2 regions of the Paenibacillus sp. FSL H8-0315 genome follow, and region 1 is predicted to be linked to the other one. Evidence: riboswitches for the same ligand, from Rfam matches in the RefSeq annotation. Region 1 holds a riboswitch; the other holds the start of a gene.
The links. Region 1 has a riboswitch for cyclic di-GMP ahead of MHB56_RS24670 (DUF6612 family protein). Riboswitches for the same ligand answer to the same signal wherever they lie in the genome.

Region 1 (9,212 bases):
CTGGAGGTGGATGTAAGAATGAGCCTATCAGGGAAAACTGCAAAAAAGCAGCGTTTAGATAAAGTATTGTCCCATATGGGGGTAGGATCACGCAGCGATATTCGTAAACAAGCCAAGCAAGGTTTAATTACCGTGAATGGTGCAGTCGTCAAGGATAGTGGATTTCATGTAGACCCGTATCACGATAAAATTGTGGTTGGCGGCGAGCTTGTTACCTATCGTGAATTTATTTATCTTATGATGAATAAGCCACCGGGAGTTCTGTCGGCAACAGAGGACAAGCGGGATCGGACCGTTCTGGATCTTTTAAAGCAGGAATATGTACAGTTTGAACCTTTTCCTGTAGGAAGGTTAGATAAGGACACAGTAGGGCTGCTTCTGCTCACCAATGATGGAAAGCTTGCTCACGAGCTACTATCGCCACGCAAGCATGTCCCTAAGACGTATGAAGCAACAGTTGAGGGAGACGTAGATGCAGACGATGTAGCGGCTTTTGCGGCAGGTGTCGAGCTGGAAGATGGATATGTTACTTTACCTGCACAGCTAACTATATTGGGAAGAGAACGCGGCAGTAAAGTAATCTCACATATTTCGCTGATCATCACAGAAGGAAAGTTTCACCAGGTGAAGCGAATGTTCCAAGCTGTCGGCAAAAAAGTCACTTTTCTGAAACGAGTATCTATGGGAGAATTGAAGCTGGATGAAAGCCTGCCACTGGGAGCTAGTCGTGAACTTACGCTAGAGGAACTGGCACTCTTAAGTACAGAAGCATCAGAACAATAATATAGAGAAAAAATGGTATATAAATTGAATTTGGAAACTTGGGATAAGGGAATGGAGTGGCGGAGGGGAAATTTGGAACTGTAAGAGCGATAGCGGCCGCCTTTGTTTCCGGATTTCAACCACTAGTAAACGGTATAAATCAAGAAATCTGGAAACAACAGCGGCTGGAAGTCCAAATATTCACCGCAGTTGCGACTGAAACTTAACTCAAATAGCCAGGTTCAATATATATAGAAAAAGAAAGACAAGGATGGTGGGAGTATGAGATACAAACTGATTGCACTAGATGTAGATGGTACACTGTTGAATGATGATCACCACTTGAGCACTGAGAATAAAGAAGCCATTGCTGAGGTTACACGTCTTGGAGGACAAATCGTGTTATGTACCGGCCGCAGTCCGCAGAACTCGATTCCTTTTATGGAGGAAATGGGGCTGTCTGGTTATGTGCTGGGTCATAATGGAGCTGCTACGGTTCGTGTGAAAGATCGGGAAGTGCTGCATCAATACGGTATGGATGCTCGTGGTCTTGACCCTTATATTGATTATTGTAGAAAGCATGATATTCATTATGATGTGAATACGGCTTTTGATATGTATGTAGATAATGTAGAAAACCTGACCAAAGAAGCCAATTATATGTATGAACACTTCCGTATCGTGCCGGCTACACTGCCAGCATGGGAAGATTTCCGTGAACCGGTTGTTAAGTTTACTGTATTTACACAACCAGAAATCCTTGACGAAGCTGAACGTGAATGGCGTACTTGGACCCATGAGTACAATATTTTGCGCAGTGGTGAATTTTTCGTTGACTTGATGCATCCGGAAGCCTCCAAGGGCAACGCCTTAAAGAATCTGGCTGTGAAGCTGGGAATTCCGCAAGAGGAAGTTCTTTCGATCGGTAATTATTTTAATGATATTTCTATGCTTACATACGCGGGTATGGGCGTTGCGATGGATAATTCTCCGGTTGAGGTCAAAGCGGCAGCGAATGCTGTCACGGGGTCTAACAACGAGCATGGTGTGCGAGATGCGCTGGTTAAATATTGTTTATCTTAATAATGGAAAGCATAAAGCGGACTTGAGTCCGTTCTATGCTTTTTTTGTTGTGAAGGAAATAAAAGAGATACCTAAACAGAAATGATTTTATCCATAAATAAACCCGCCCTTAGGATTAACTAGAAAGGGCGGGACATAGATTAACTTCCTGCATTAAAGTTTAATTTCCTCGTTCCGGCTAGGATCGCTATATTTATAGATACCAGGGTTCAGTTCGATTTTTTCGTCGAAAGGGATATCTTTGTAGCTATCAATATTAGTTCCTGTAGATATCATGCCCTTAGGTGTAATTTCAGGCACCACTTCTTTGCCATTAATCCGTAACGTAGTTTGGTTAACGCTTTTGAAGCCAGAAGATTTGGATGTTGATTCGACAATCAAATTTTCGCCCTCAGTATAGTAAGTGAATTCAATTTTTAACCCATCGACATCAAGTGAAGTGAACTGCTTTTCTTCTTTAGGTTTGTTTATAGTGATCCAATTCTTAGTAGTATCACGTTTCTCAATGACAGCATCCTTTAATATAAGTTTCATTGGAACATCGGACCAGTCGTTATACCATTCCGGAGATTCGAATTGAAATAAATGCTGGTAGCTTTCGGAATGATCTCCTTTCAAATTCCAACCCCCAGTGATTGTTTGATCACCTATAACCAACTGAGCGGTATTATAGTGGACAATTCCTTTTTTAAGCGAATCATTTTCATCTATTAGAATTTGGATATCCAAAGGGGTAACTACTAGCTGATCTAAGGTTATGCCGGTCTTTTCTTGAAATTCAGGACTGTTATACAGTTTCTTAGTGTAAATCGCCTCACTTGCTTTTTTTCCATCTGCTTTAAAATCGAACTTCCACGTACCTGAAAATCGTTTCGCTTCTTCAATGTAACTAAAATGAAGACTAGCTTCCTTCCAATCTGATTCAGTTATATTGAAAACCTGTTCAATAAATAAATCCGATCCTTCGTTAGGCATGATGGTTGGAATTGCTTCATTCTTTTGACCACCAGTACTAACTACCAAATGTGGATTACCCCGTCCTAAGTCAGATGGTGATGCAGCGACTTTGTAACGGATAATGGTTTGATTGGAAACATGTCGAACGGATTCGATTTGAAGGCTTGGATATTGCTTAACTCCAGTATTGATAGTATCCCCTGCTTGATGATTAGATTGTAAGGGAATATTCCGATCACTGTAAAAAATGAGATTCCGTGCTTCAAACCTGTAGTCCTTTTTATCATCCTTTAATGTATCAGGTGTCTCATATACTCCAATGAGTTTCTGGCTTTCAGGATCGTATTCTAAATAACCGTATACCTTTGCCTTGGCACCGGATTCACTAGTCATGATGTTTTCCTCTGTAGCAAATCCAGTATATTTGGATAGATCAGATTTAGTATCAAGTGATAACAGCATTTTCATTTTTTCTCCATCAGTTACAACACCGTTCAAATTCATTGTTACTCCTGAACTGGAAGTTTGAAGATTATACTGTTGACCGATGCCGTTATTTAATGCATTGCTCACACTTCGACCACCAATTTTATCCCAATTAATCGTCATACTAGCGAATACAGGAATGGCTACAAGTAAGAGGCAAGAGAAGACAATACTGATAGGAATAACCTTTTTATTAGACCTAGGAGTATTCTGGGAGGCATGCTGATTTCTTTGACGTGTATATGCTTCTTGTTCTATGGCAGTCCACATCAAATCATAATCCGGTCGGGGAATATGTTTATCTTTTTCAATATACAGACTCATTACTATTCAGCTCCTTTAGTTGGGTTCCACCCATTCTATTTAGTATTTTAAGTCCCTTGTTCAGTCTGGATTTTACAGTTCCTTCGGGTATGCTCATAACTTTAGAGATCTCGGGTACAGTCAATTCGTTTATAAAACGAAGGACTACTACCATTCTGATTTTGTCAGGAAGCTGACTGTATAACCCTTGTAATTCTTTTTTAGTTTCCTGTCGATCCAAACGTTTTTCTACAGGGTTTGATTCCTCAGACCTGGATAGTAAATAATTACGTACTTCTTTCATCCACCCCGTCTTACGCCTTTTGATCACACTGTTGCACTCATTCGAAGCAATTCGTAAAATCCAAGCTTTCAAGTTTCTTACCTTCGACTTATCCGCTAAGATAACTTTTACAAATACCTCTTGGGAAATATCCTCCGCATCTGCCTGATTTTTCATTAAGTAGTAACAAAAATAATATACTTGTTCTTTATAGAGCTCGAAAATTTCCCGGTCACTCATTTTGCTGCACCCCCTGTCTTTGCTGTTCTCATTAATAAGACTTATAAGCGTATGTAATCGTTCATTTTTCATTTTGATTGTAGTATTTCTTCTGAGTATCATAGCGAATTCGAATGGAAGATAAGTCGTTTACAGGTAATTATAACCATGATAAAATTAGCGGTGGGACATGCGTCCGTAATCTATTAAAACTAATTGAATGTCCGCGTTAAAGGTAAAATCATCGAAAGATGATGACACAAAGCCATGGGTCTAAAGCCTTTCGACAGAAGGAAATGATCGCCAGGCCGCCATAGGGATGTCTTATGAAGCATAAAGGATAGCTCTAAGAATATGTAGTCTATTTTGAGCTCTTTTATTATTTCGACCTATACGGCGTTACATTATCGCAAGGGGCCGAAAGGGGAAGTACATGAACAGTTTTTTCAAAACAATAGGTACTAGTTTGGCAGTAGGTGCTTTATTGCTGTCCGGAACGATCGGATGGATGTCTAATCCAGGAGTAGTGTCAGCAGCTACCTCAACAGTAGTAACCGCGGATCAGATGATCAGCAAAGTAACGGCAGCCTCCAAAGCAATAAAGAATTTCCATCTGGATGTGACCAAAAAACAGGATATTCAAAGCGGCGGGGTGCGTATCAGCAACACCAACACTCTGAAGCTGGATATCAACCGTCTGCCGAATTTTGCCGCAGCAGGCACTGTCGCTAGTAGTCTTTTAGAAACATCGTACAGTCTATATGCCAATGACAAGGAGTTTTACTATCTTGTAGACGGAAGTGAACTGATCGATGAATCTGAAGATGAAGGTTACGACGATGACGGGGAGCCAATCGATCCTGATGCACAATATTGGCTTGGACTGGAGAAAACGGAATGGGATGCCTTTTACTCTAAAGGCCAATACGATCCTGTTTCCATGCTTGATTCGGTCAAAAGTTATAAAAAATCCATGAAAGTCAGCACTGCTGGCGCACAAACAGTCTTACAATTCACGGTAACCGATCCGACAGCAGCTAAGGGGATAATCAAACTCTATGACCAGGAGAACCTCTGGGATGGAGAGACAGTTCAACCCAAAAGCGTAACGTGGAAATTATTCGTCAATACTAAGACCTGGCAAACGGAAAAGCTGATAGTCGATCTGAGTTATGTGCTGGTAAGTGATGGAGCCAAAGATACATACACCACGAAAATCGAAGCTAAATATTCCAAAAATAATAAAGGTGCAGCCATTGTAAAACCGGCCGAACTAGAATAATAAGGACGATTCATAACGAGCGAAAAGCGCTGTTCAGCGGAACAGCGCTTTTTGTTGTATCCAACAGCAGTTCTTTATTAGTTGACAAGAATAAATCATTGCTGTAATTTATATGTATGCGCATGTATATAATAATTTATCTAAATATAATTTAATGAAAGTTGGGAAAAAGATGATAGCACTAGACACAGCATTAACTTTTCGCAGAGGGCTGACATTAAAAAACCGAGTGGTTATGGCTCCAATGACCACTCGAATGAGCTTTTATGACGGTGTAGTAACACAAGATGAATTGAAATACTATTCGCTAAGAACGGGCGAAGTAGGTGCGGTCATCACTGCGGCAGCAAATGTACAAGAGGGTGGAAAAGGATGGGAAGGTGAACTTAGTGTTTCCTCCGATGAATTTATTCCTAGCCTCAGCCGATTAGCATCTACTATTAAACGAAATGGAACAAAGGCTATTTTACAGCTATTCCATGCAGGAAGAATGACAGATTCAAAAATATTGCGTGGCGTACAACCCGTTTCCTCCAGCGCCATTGCTGCCGAACGCCCGAATGCAGAAATTCCAAGAGCATTAACAGAAGATGAAATTTTCGGTGTAATTGAGGATTTTAAAAAAGCGACTCAACGTGCTATTCAAGCTGGATTTGACGGGGTAGAAATTCATGGAGCAAACACATATTTAATCCAACAATTCTTCTCTCCACACTCCAACCGTCGTGAAGATCAATGGGGAGGAAGCTTAGAGAAAAGATTTAATTTCATTAACCAATTAGTGGATGCAGTTATTGCTGTCGTTGACAATTCAAAGGTTAAGGATTTTATTGTCGGGTATCGTTTTTCTCCAGAAGAATATGAAGAGCCTGGAATTAAAATCACCGATACCTTTTATCTCATTGATAAATTAGCTGATAAAAAGCTGGATTATCTGCATATTTCATTAGGGGACTTCAAGAAAGTATCTGCATCAGAAGATTTTAAAGAAAAATCAATCCTGCAATATGTGCATGAGAAAATCAATGGCCGTATACCTTTAATTGGGGTAGGAGATATCCGTACCAAACAGGACGCAGAGGACACGTTGACAAATGCTGAATTAGTAGCAGTAGGACGGTCTCTTATCATTGATCCTCATTGGACAAGTAAAGTACTGGAGGGTAAAGAAGATCTCATCAGAAGAGTACTTGCTGATCAAGATAGAGAAGAACTTGTAGTAGAGAATGGTATTCTAGAATTCCTTAAATTAATGATGCCTGATCGTTTACGCTAAACCCAAACACAGTTTTGAGGTCTAAATCTATAACGTTCCGCGGTAAATTCCGCGGAACGTTATTTTTCTGTAACGACTCTATTCCCTCTTTAAGATTGTTGTCGTATGTTTCAACATTCGATTCATGAGATTTCGCCGCTCTGTTTTTATGTCGGTGTCGCTTCTCTTTAATGCGTCGCGGATGGGGATGATCTCTGTAATTTTCCTGCCGCTTTTTATTCTTCGATCTACACAAGTCGGGATGTAACCTACGTTAGTTATACTCGTGTGTCCTTTTTCATCCTTCTTTATTTTAAGCGTAAGAATGATACCGCTTTGTGTATAAGGAATATTCATTAGTTTAGTAGAAACAAAATTCCCCAATGAGTAAATAACGAATTGTTTTTTTCCACGAAGTGCTAACGGTTGAAGAACATGTGGGTGAGACCCCAGTATGATGTCGGCGCCATTTTTAAAAAAGAGATTGACCAGCTCTTTTTGCCTCTTGTTTGGAGTGTAACGATATTCGCTTCCGAAATGCAGATAAAGCAAGACTAGATCGACTTTCTTTTTTAAATCTCGAATCTCCCGAATGATCTTGGGCGTAGATATCCGATTAACCAGCCATGGCTTACTCACTGGTACAGGAATTCGGTTAGTTCCTGCTGTGTAGGAGAGGATGCCAATCGTAATTCCTTTGACGTTTTTAATAAGCGTTCTCTTGGATTCTTCTAATGATTTAGCTGTTCCCGTGTGGTCGATTCCATTACGGTCCAGAACTCGTAACGTCCGAACCAGACCCGGGGCACCATAATCCATGCAATGATTGTTGGCCGTTACTAATACGTCGAATCCGGCTTCCTTAAGTGCAGGGGCCAGTTCGTCTGGACATTTGAATATCGGACCGCCTGATCGGGGGCTTTTCCGGCATTCGGGGCCGCTTCCAGCAAAGGTGGTTTCGAGATTGCCAATCGTCAAATCAGCCTGTTTCAGATAAGGAGCTACTTTTGCAAACAGGGGGCTGAACGAATAGGTTCCGTCAGGCTGTTTAGCATCCGAAATAATATAACGTTTGACCATTAGATCTCCCACAGCAGCTATTTGTATTTCAGTCATGGATATCCACCTTTTTATTATTTTCATTAGGATATGGCATAAAGTTGTTATGGGTTATTCTTTCTTTAAGGCGAAGTGCAAACATTTGTGTGGCTTTTTATTTAAAATGTGACTCAACGCATAATCACTTTATTTAGATCGTCTAAATTTAAGGTATTCATTTTTTTCAAACTTTTATAATTTGATTCAAATCCTCTTTTTTGTTTGGCAGCCATAATAAAATAAGGTTGTTGATAAACATTATCAATCAAACATTGGAGGTTAAAGAAATGAGTACACAATTCAAAAAAATCGCCGAGGATACTTACTGGATAGGCAAAATCGATAACCGCCAGGTTCCATTTCACCGCCTGATTCTGGCAAAAGGAACTACCTATAATTCTTATTTATTAAAAACAGGTAAGCCAACTGTCATTGATACCGTAGACATGGAATTCGGACGTGAATATGCCGAGTGTCTGGGTGAAATGATTGATCTTCTAGATATCCATTACATTGTAATTAATCATACAGAGCCTGATCACTCTGGTGGACTGGCAGCTCTCGCTGCCAAGGCTGCAAATGCCACGATCGTATGCACCGAGATTGCTGTTCCCGAATTGCAGGAAATGTACAAGCTTCATAGCCGGAACTTCCTGGTGGTTAAAGACGGAGATAAGCTGGATATTGGCGGGAAAATGCTGCTGTTTAAAGAAACACCGCATCTCCATACCGCAGAAACGATGATCACCTATTGTATCGAAGATCAAATCTTATTTCCTTGTGATATTTTCAGCACGCATGTTGCGGTGGAGAATCTATTCAGCGATGAAGCCGGGTTTGATATTACGGAAGATTTCGAGGGCTATTACGCAGCAATTATTCATCCTCACAGAAGATATGTAAGAACCCTGTTAGAGGCTGTTAAGGATCTTGAGATCCGGATGATCGCTCCTTCCCATGGATTTGTGATCCGGAAGGACATACGTAAATATATCGGGATGTACGCCACATTGAGCCGTGAAACGACGCAAGGAAAAAAGGCAACCATCGTATATACCACCATCAAAAACAGTACCAAGAAGATGGCCAAAATCATACAGGATTGCTTGCAGGAAAATAATATAGAGACAGAGGTCTGGGATGCAGATAAAAGTAGTGCCACTGATATTCTGAACAGCATAACGTCAGCGGACGCGGTCTTTATTGGCAGCTCCACTAAATACGCGGACATGATTGGGAACCTGGAGAACATTCTGAAAGAATTGCACAATATGAATCTGGAAGGTAAACTTGCTGCAGCCTTTGGCTCCTACGGCTGGAGTGGTGAAGCCATTGAAGTCATTCAGGATTATCTGAATGGAACAAACATGACGGTGCAAAGCACATCTGAGGTTATTAAAACCACGGGGATGACACATGTAGAGTTCCCTGTACGAATCAGATTTTCCCCGAAAGAGCCTGAGAAAGTTCAAAAAATTAAAAAT
Region 2 (9,212 bases), 1.6 Mb from region 1:
GAACGAGACGAGCATGTCAAGCTGATTGACTTCTCGCGTAATTTCGGACATCAGGTAGCGATTACAGCTGGCATGGACTATGCCGAAGGTCAAGCGGTTGTTGTTATTGACGCTGATCTTCAGGATCCTCCGGAGGTCATTTTGCAAATGATCGAGAAGTGGAAAGAGGGCTACGACGTTGTATATGCGAAACGCCTGAAGCGCCACGGAGAAACGATGTTCAAAAAGGTCACCGCGAAGCTTTTTTACCGCCTGCTCAGCAGTATGATAAGTGTGGATATTCCAACGGATACAGGCGATTTCCGTCTTATTGACCGTAAGGTATGTGATGTCCTGCGGGGACTTAAAGAAAAGAACCGCTATGTCAGAGGTTTGGTGAGCTGGGTTGGCTTCAAGCAGACTATGGTGGAATATGAACGGGAAGAACGTTTTGCCGGAGAAACCAAATATCCGCTGAAGAAAATGATTCGTTTTGCGTTAGATGGCATCACCTCTTTTTCACATAAGCCGCTTAAGATTGCTACGTATATTGGATTCTTTCTTTCATTCTCTAGCTTTCTCTATTTATTTTTCGTCTTGTTTCAAAAGATATTTTTTACCTCCTGGACGGTTCCGGGCTGGGCTTCCATTGTAGGCGTTAATCTGCTCTTTAACGGTATCGTTCTGATGCTGTTAGGTGTGATTGGGGAGTATATCGGACGGATTTATGACGAGTCTAAAGATAGACCGCTATATATTGTTAGTGAGACTAAAGGCTACCAGAACGAAGAACAACTGGACCGCCGGAAGGACCACAATGATGTCAGATAAGAACTTGCGCGCTGCATTCATACAGTTCCTCAAATTTAATGCCGTAGGTTTGCTCAATACGCTTATTGATTTTGTGATTTTCACATTGTTGAATTCTCTAGGGATGGTATACGCATTGGCGCAGGTGATCTCCTATAGTGCAGGCACGGCGAATAGCTTTATTTTGAATAAAAAAGTAACCTTTCGTGATCGCAACCGGGGGAATAAAGAAGGCTTCGACCGCGCGCAGCTGGTCAAGTTTATCGTGCTGAATCTGGTAGTGCTCGGAATATCACTGCTGCTAATGCATCTGTTGACAGACAAACTAGGTATTCAAGTCTTGATCTCGAAGGTGCTGGTTACCTTTATCACGGTGATCATCAATTTCTTTGGAAGTCGTAAATGGGTATTTTAAACATTAATTTCAGGCAGAAGGAGTTGCTATGCTTAAAGGCAAGTAGCTGTTTCTGCTTGATTTGTATATAACCATAGAAACAATATACGGAGGTGAATAACATTGCGTAAATTCTCCTATCTACTCATACTGGCTGGGATACTTATCATGTTATATCCGACAGCTAACGAATGGTACAACGACAGGCAGCAGGAGAAGTTATTAGAAACGGCTGAACTAAGCACTGCCGATAGTACTCCCCAGTCAGATCTGAGGAGCAGGTATGCTGAAGTTACTCAGCTGTTAGCAGAGGAATCGGTTCTGGATGCCCAGGCACAGCCCCAACCCCAAGAGACAGAAAAGCCTGAACCGGAGATTGAAGTCGGTGGCAAAGTAATCGCACTAATTGAAATCGATAAGATTGATTTGAAGCTGCCTGTATTAGAAGGGGCTACAAAAGCTAATATGAAACATGCTGCAGCCCATATGAAAGAAACGGCACCCCTTGGAGAGATCGGGAATGCTGCAATCGCGGCGCATCGGGCTCGAACTACGGGTCGTTTGTTTAACAGATTGAATGAGGTTGTTGTGGGGGATGTTATCACGGTAAAGACTAGTGATCAGGTGTTTAACTATGAGGTATACGATATTTCTGTTGTAGATCCGAGTGATGTCTCCGTTCTTGACGGGAATGACAAGGATAAGATTCTTACTCTGATTACATGTGATCCGCTAGTGAATCCAACGCATCGGCTGATTGTTCATGCCAAATTAACAAAATGAGAATAGTGAATGACAAGAAAACACAAATACCGGGAGATATTTATAAAATAATGGGTAATCTAGTAAATTAGGTCTTGTTCACAACTATAAATATGATAGTATTATACTATGAAAGCTAAACACGATAACGGCAAACCTTCCGAAAGGTAGGGACGCAAAGCTAAAGGGCCTTTTCCCGAAAGGATGGCAGCCAGCTACCGAATGAAGAGGCTTTTTTTGTTTGTTTCAAATGGATTCTATCAATTATATCTAGTAAAGCTAGAACAGATAGAGCTTATACGATAACGGCAAACCTATCGAAAGGTAGGGACGCAAAGCTAAAGGGCCTTCCCGAAAGGATGGCAGCCAGCTACCGAAAGGAGTTTTATCCGTGAAAAAGGTTTATTTTATGCTGGTGGCGTTGTTCGTCCTAATGACTTCAGTTTCGGTAAGTACAGCTCAAGCTGCAAGTGCAGATGCCAGCTGGTTGATTACATCCAAAGTGGCTCAAGGTGTTATTGGTATTAACTATGATATTCCGAAAGATAAAAGAATCAAACTCATGATCACCAAAGATAACAGCAGCTATACATATAACTTGTATGCTTCTGGACAAGCTGAGGACTTCCCTTTGCAACAAGGAAATGGGACTTATAAGGTTTCTGTTCTGGAGAATACAACCGGCAATAAATACAAAGCATTATATTCCGAAGTAGTAGACGTAACCATGAGTGACTCGAATTCCGTATATTTGGGCTCCGTACAGAATGTGAAATGGAGTTCTTCTGATAAAGCGATTGTCAAAGCTAAACAATTAGTACAAGGCAAAACAACAGACGAAGAGAAAGTTAAAGCGATCTATAACTATGTAGTTGCGAATGTACAATATGATTACTCTCTTGCTAATAGTGTAACTACTGATTATATTCCAAGCATCGATAAGACATTGACTACTAAAAAAGGGATTTGCTATGATTACGCTTCTCTTTTTGCCGCAATGCTGCGGAGTGTAGATGTTCCTGCTAAGTTGGTAATGGGGAATACAAGCTACGTTACGCAATATCATGCCTGGAACGAAGTGTTGCTTAATGGGAAGTGGGTTACCATTGATACTACAGTGGATGCAGGACTTTCAAAGAGTGATAAGAAAACCGATTTAATTAAAGCCTCAAGCAAATATACTGCGGCAAAATACTATTAAGTTCGTCGCTAGAAATATAACCCTATTAAATAAACAACTAGCTTAATTATTAAGCTAGTTGTTTATTTTTATATTAGGGGTTGCTTTTCTATTAATAGTTGGGGTATTATAGGTAAGCGTTGTTAGACAGCGTACAGGCGATATAGACGAGGCTGATAAAAAGCTTCGAAAAATAAAGCTTGCATTTCTGAAAACAACATGATATATTATAAGAGTTGCTGCTGAGACATTAAACGGCGCCAACGAGAACTTGATCTTTGAAAACTGAACAACGAGTGAGTAGGAAATCACGCAAGTGAAATCCAAAATTAGAGAATTAATTTTCTCGTCAGATGTTTCAAAATGAGCATATCGCTCTTTTCAATACTAATTGGAGAGTTTGATCCTGGCTCAGGACGAACGCTGGCGGCGTGCCTAATACATGCAAGTCGAGCGGAGTTATTTTGAAAGCTTGCTTTCAAAATAACTTAGCGGCGGACGGGTGAGTAACACGTAGGCAACCTGCCCTTCAGACTGGGATAACTACCGGAAACGGTAGCTAATACCGGATAATTTCTTTTTTCTCCTGAGAGAAGAATGAAAGACGGAGCAATCTGTCACTGAGGGATGGGCCTGCGGCGCATTAGCTAGTTGGTGGGGTAACGGCCCACCAAGGCGACGATGCGTAGCCGACCTGAGAGGGTGAACGGCCACACTGGGACTGAGACACGGCCCAGACTCCTACGGGAGGCAGCAGTAGGGAATCTTCCGCAATGGGCGAAAGCCTGACGGAGCAACGCCGCGTGAGTGATGAAGGTTTTCGGATCGTAAAGCTCTGTTGCCAGGGAAGAACGTCCGGTAGAGTAACTGCTACCGGAGTGACGGTACCTGAGAAGAAAGCCCCGGCTAACTACGTGCCAGCAGCCGCGGTAATACGTAGGGGGCAAGCGTTGTCCGGAATTATTGGGCGTAAAGCGCGCGCAGGCGGCTATTTAAGTCTGGTGTTTAAACCTTGGGCTCAACCTGAGGTCGCACTGGAAACTGGGTGGCTTGAGTACAGAAGAGGAAAGTGGAATTCCACGTGTAGCGGTGAAATGCGTAGATATGTGGAGGAACACCAGTGGCGAAGGCGACTTTCTGGGCTGTAACTGACGCTGAGGCGCGAAAGCGTGGGGAGCAAACAGGATTAGATACCCTGGTAGTCCACGCCGTAAACGATGAGTGCTAGGTGTTAGGGGTTTCGATACCCTTGGTGCCGAAGTTAACACAGTAAGCACTCCGCCTGGGGAGTACGGTCGCAAGACTGAAACTCAAAGGAATTGACGGGGACCCGCACAAGCAGTGGAGTATGTGGTTTAATTCGAAGCAACGCGAAGAACCTTACCAGGTCTTGACATCCCTCTGAATCTGCTAGAGATAGCAGCGGCCTTCGGGACAGAGGAGACAGGTGGTGCATGGTTGTCGTCAGCTCGTGTCGTGAGATGTTGGGTTAAGTCCCGCAACGAGCGCAACCCTTAACTTTAGTTGCCAGCAAGTAATGTTGGGCACTCTAGAGTGACTGCCGGTGACAAACCGGAGGAAGGTGGGGATGACGTCAAATCATCATGCCCCTTATGACCTGGGCTACACACGTACTACAATGGCCGGTACAACGGGAAGCGAAGCCGCGAGGTGGAGCCAATCCCATCAAAGCCGGTCTCAGTTCGGATTGCAGGCTGCAACTCGCCTGCATGAAGTCGGAATTGCTAGTAATCGCGGATCAGCATGCCGCGGTGAATACGTTCCCGGGTCTTGTACACACCGCCCGTCACACCACGAGAGTTTACAACACCCGAAGTCGGTGGGGTAACCCGCAAGGGAGCCAGCCGCCGAAGGTGGGGTAGATGATTGGGGTGAAGTCGTAACAAGGTAGCCGTATCGGAAGGTGCGGCTGGATCACCTCCTTTCTATGGAGAATCGTTCTCTGCAATGAGGACATTCAAATCGGAAGCTAAGCTTTCAAAACTCAGGTTTAGGCCTGTTACTCACTCGTTGCTCAGTTTTGAGAGTTTAAGCTCTCAAGTAAGACTTGATCCTTGAAAACTGGATACCGAAACGAATTTGCGTTTTAGAACATCTTTTAGCAACTTGTGCAAACAAGTAAATGTTATTAGTGAGATTTTTCTTCGGAAGAATCAAGGTTAAGCTAATAAGAGCACACGGAGGATGCCTAGGCGCCAGGAGCCGACGAAGGACGTGGCGAACAACGAAACTGCCTCGGGGAGCTGTAAGCAAGCTTTGATCCGGGGGTGTCCGAATGGGGAAACCCAGCTGTGGTAATTCGCAGTTACTCATTTCTGAATACATAGGAAATGTAGAGGCAGACCAGGGGAACTGAAACATCTAAGTACCCTGAGGAAGAGAAAACAATAGTGATTCCGTCAGTAGCGGCGAGCGAACGCGGAACAGCCTAAACCTAAGAGCTTGCTCTTAGGGGTTGTGGGACGTCTCACATGGAGTTACAAAGGAATATGGTAGGTGAAGAGGTCTGGAAAGGCCCGCGATAGAGGTAAAAGCCCTGTAGCCTAAACTGTATTCTCTCCGAGACGGATCCCGAGTAGTGCGGGGCACGTGAAACCCCGTATGAATCCAGCAGGACCATCTGCTAAGGCTAAATACTACCTGGCGACCGATAGTGAAACAGTACCGTGAGGGAAAGGTGAAAAGCACCCCGGAAGGGGAGTGAAATAGAACCTGAAACCGTGTGCTTACAAAAAGTCAGAGCCCTATTAATGGGTGATGGCGTGCCTTTTGTAGAATGAACCGGCGAGTTACGTTTAACATGCAAGGTTAAGCCGAGAAGGTGGAGCCGCAGCGAAAGCGAGTCTGAATAGGGCGAATTAGTATGTGGACGTAGACCCGAAACCGTGTGATCTACCCCTGTCCAGGGTGAAGGTGCGGTAACACGCACTGGAGGCCCGAACCCACGTACGTTGAAAAGTGCGGGGATGAGGTGGGGGTAGCGGAGAAATTCCAATCGAACTCGGAGATAGCTGGTTCTCCCCGAAATAGCTTTAGGGCTAGCCTCGGTATAAGAGTAGTGGAGGTAGAGCACTGATTGGGTGCGGGGTCCGCAAGGATTACCAAGCTCAGTCAAACTCCGAATGCCATATACTTATTGCCGGGAGTCAGACAGTGAGTGCTAAGATCCATTGTCAAAAGGGAAACAGCCCAGACCATCAGCTAAGGTCCCCAAGTGTGTGTTAAGTGGGAAAGGATGTGGAGTTGCACAGACAACCAGGATGTTGGCTTAGAAGCAGCCACCATTGAAAGAGTGCGTAATAGCTCACTGGTCGAGTGACTCTGCGCCGAAAATGTAACGGGGCTAAACACACCACCGAAGCTATGGCTAGATACGTATGTATCTGGGGTAGGGGAGCGTTGTGTAGGGGTTGAAGGTGTACTGAAAAGAGCGCTGGACACTACACAAGTGAGAATGCCGGTATGAGTAACGAAAAGATCAGTGAGAATCTGATCCGCCGAAAGCCCAAGGTTTCCTGAGGAAGGCTCGTCCGCTCAGGGTAAGTCGGGACCTAAGGCGAGGCCGAAAGGCGTAGTCGAAGGACAACAGTTTGAAATTACTGTACCACCGTAATCCGCTATGAGCGATGGGGTGACGCAGGAGGGTAGTGACGCGGACTGATGGATGTCCGTCTAAGCAGTGAGGCTGATGTGTAGGCAAATCCGCACATCGATAAGGCTGGGCTGTGATGGGGAGCGAAAATTGTAGTAGCGAAGGTCATGATCTCACACTGCCAAGAAAAGCCTCTAGCCAGGAGAAGGTGCCCGTACCGCAAACCGACACAGGTAGGCGAGAAGAGAATTCTAAGGCGCGCGGAAGAACTCTCGTTAAGGAACTCGGCAAAATGACCCCGTAACTTCGGGAGAAGGGGTGCCCCGGTAGTGTGAATAGCACGAGGGGGCCGCAGTGAAAAGGCCCAAGCGACTGTTTAGCAAAAACACAGGTCTGTGCGAAGCCGCAAGGCGAAGTATACGGGCTGACGCCTGCCCGGTGCTGGAAGGTTAAGGGGAGTGGTTAGGGGTAACCCGAAGCTATGAACCGAAGCCCCAGTAAACGGCGGCCGTAACTATAACGGTCCTAAGGTAGCGAAATTCCTTGTCAGGTAAATTCTGACCCGCACGAATGGCGTAACGACTTGGGCGCTGTCTCAACGAGAGATCCGGTGAAATTTTAATACCTGTGAAGATGCAGGTTACCCGCGACAAGACGGAAAGACCCCATGGAGCTTTACTGCAGCTTGATATTGAATTTGGGTACGATCTGTACAGGATAGGTGGGAGCCGTAGAAATCGGAGCGCAAGCTTCGGTGGAGGCGCCGTTGGGATACCACCCTGATCGTATCTAGGTTCTAACCTAGTGCCCTTACCGGGTACGGGGACCGTGTCAGGCGGGCAGTTTGACTGGGGCGGTCGCCTCCTAAAGAGTAACGGAGGCGTTCCAAGGTTCCCTCAGAATGGTTGGAAATCATTCGCAGAGTGCAAAGGCATAAGGGAGCTTGACTGCGAGACCTACAAGTCGAGCAGGGACGAAAGTCGGACTTAGTGATCCGGTGGTACCGCATGGAAGGGCCATCGCTCAACGGATAAAAGCTACCCTGGGGATAACAGGCTTATCTCCCCCAAGAGTCCACATCGACGGGGAGGTTTGGCACCTCGATGTCGGCTCATCGCATCCTGGGGCTGAAGTAGGTCCCAAGGGTTGGGCTGTTCGCCCATTAAAGCGGTACGCGAGCTGGGTTCAGAACGTCGTGAGACAGTTCGGTCCCTATCTGTCGTGGGCGCAGGAAATTTGAGAGGAGCTGTCCTTAGTACGAGAGGACCGGGATGGACGTACCGCTGGTGCACCAGTTGTTCCGCCAGGAGCATGGCTGGGTAGCTACGTACGGACGGGATAAGCGCTGAAAGCATCTAAGCGTGAAGCCCCCCTCAAGATGAGATTTCCCAATTAGTAAGACCCCTTGAAGACGACGAGGTAGATAGGTTGGAGGTGGAAGTGCAGCAATGCATGGAGCTGACCAATACTAATCGGTCGAGGGCTTATCCTATACGTAGAATGCAGATTCGTTTCGGATTCAGTTTTCAGGCATCAAGCCTGAAATACGCTTAGAAATTCATTGTCACTTCTGTGATGAACTGAATTTCACGCGGCAGCGTCTGTTTCACAGATGCATGTTTGGTGGCGATAGCGGAGGGGTTCCACGCGTACCCATCCCGAACACGACCGTTAAGCCCTCCAGCGCCGATGGTACTTGGACCGAAGGGTCCTGGGAGAGTAGGACGTTGCCAAGCACACGAAGCCATTGTTGATTTATCAACAATGGCTTTTTTGTTCCCTTTACCGCTTAATTTTAAAAATGTGGATAAGTTATGGGGAATTAACGAAATTATAAAAGTTACTAACATGTGGATGAAATAATAAAATATATTCAAAAATGAAAGTAGTCCCCAATTTATGTGGATAGAGCAGTGGTATATGTGGATACTTCAAGTAAATGCAAGGATATTTTGCATGGCAGGAGGATAAACAATGGACAACAGTAGCAATCTTGTGTGGATAGAAGATTTTTCTGTACATGCGAGCGACACGGATTATCGTTCGCAGGGTAAGTTATCCTTTATTCTGGATATCATGCAATGTGCGGCAGACTTCGCAGTGGGTAATTTGGGGATAAGTGTGGAAGAAATTCTGAATGCAGGAATGGGCTGGATGATGATCACGTTAGATCTTGATTTTAAGCGTATTCCCCGCCCGAATGATGTGCTTAGCGTACATACCTGGAGTAAAGGCACTAAAGGGGCACTGTGGCAACGGGATTATCGTATTTTCGATGCAGATCATATAGAAATCGCCACAGCACGATCCATATGGGCTTTAGTAGATATTGAGAAGAGAAAGATACTTAGACCGAATGCCCTTCCAGTTCAGGTTAAGCACTATAATGGCGATTCAGTAGGCGATATGCCTGTTAAGGTAACGATCCCTTCTGATATTACTATGGAAGAAGCTTATCGGTATCAGGTAAGATA

Region 2: another riboswitch for cyclic di-GMP. It lies ahead of MHB56_RS17670 (transglutaminase-like domain-containing protein); the one in region 1 lies ahead of MHB56_RS24670 (DUF6612 family protein).

Annotation. Positions count from the first base shown of each region.
Region 1 covers NZ_JBBOTA010000001.1:5,692,695-5,701,906, forward strand. Annotated here, with positions in the region: gene MHB56_RS24645 (RsmB/NOP family class I SAM-dependent RNA methyltransferase) at 1-16, shown strand, start outside; gene MHB56_RS24650 (pseudouridine synthase) at 19-783, shown strand; gene MHB56_RS24655 (Cof-type HAD-IIB family hydrolase) at 1,045-1,845, shown strand; gene MHB56_RS24660 (DUF4179 domain-containing protein) at 1,999-3,612, opposite strand; gene MHB56_RS24665 (RNA polymerase sigma factor) at 3,596-4,114, opposite strand; cyclic di-GMP riboswitch class I at 4,318-4,409, shown strand; gene MHB56_RS24670 (DUF6612 family protein) at 4,527-5,375, shown strand; gene MHB56_RS24675 (NADH-dependent flavin oxidoreductase) at 5,488-6,651, shown strand; gene MHB56_RS24680 (CapA family protein) at 6,730-7,746, opposite strand; gene MHB56_RS24685 (FprA family A-type flavoprotein) at 8,016-9,212, shown strand, end outside.
Region 2 covers NZ_JBBOTA010000001.1:4,060,138-4,069,349, forward strand. Annotated here, with positions in the region: gene MHB56_RS17655 (glycosyltransferase family 2 protein) at 1-810, shown strand, start outside; gene MHB56_RS17660 (GtrA family protein) at 797-1,204, shown strand; gene MHB56_RS17665 (class D sortase) at 1,307-1,966, shown strand; cyclic di-GMP riboswitch class I at 2,086-2,168, shown strand; cyclic di-GMP riboswitch class I at 2,243-2,323, shown strand; gene MHB56_RS17670 (transglutaminase-like domain-containing protein) at 2,337-3,146, shown strand; rRNA gene MHB56_RS17675 (16S ribosomal RNA) at 3,514-5,071, shown strand; rRNA gene MHB56_RS17680 (23S ribosomal RNA) at 5,304-8,230, shown strand; rRNA gene rrf (5S ribosomal RNA) at 8,358-8,474, shown strand; gene MHB56_RS17690 (acyl-[acyl-carrier-protein] thioesterase) at 8,713-9,212, shown strand, end outside.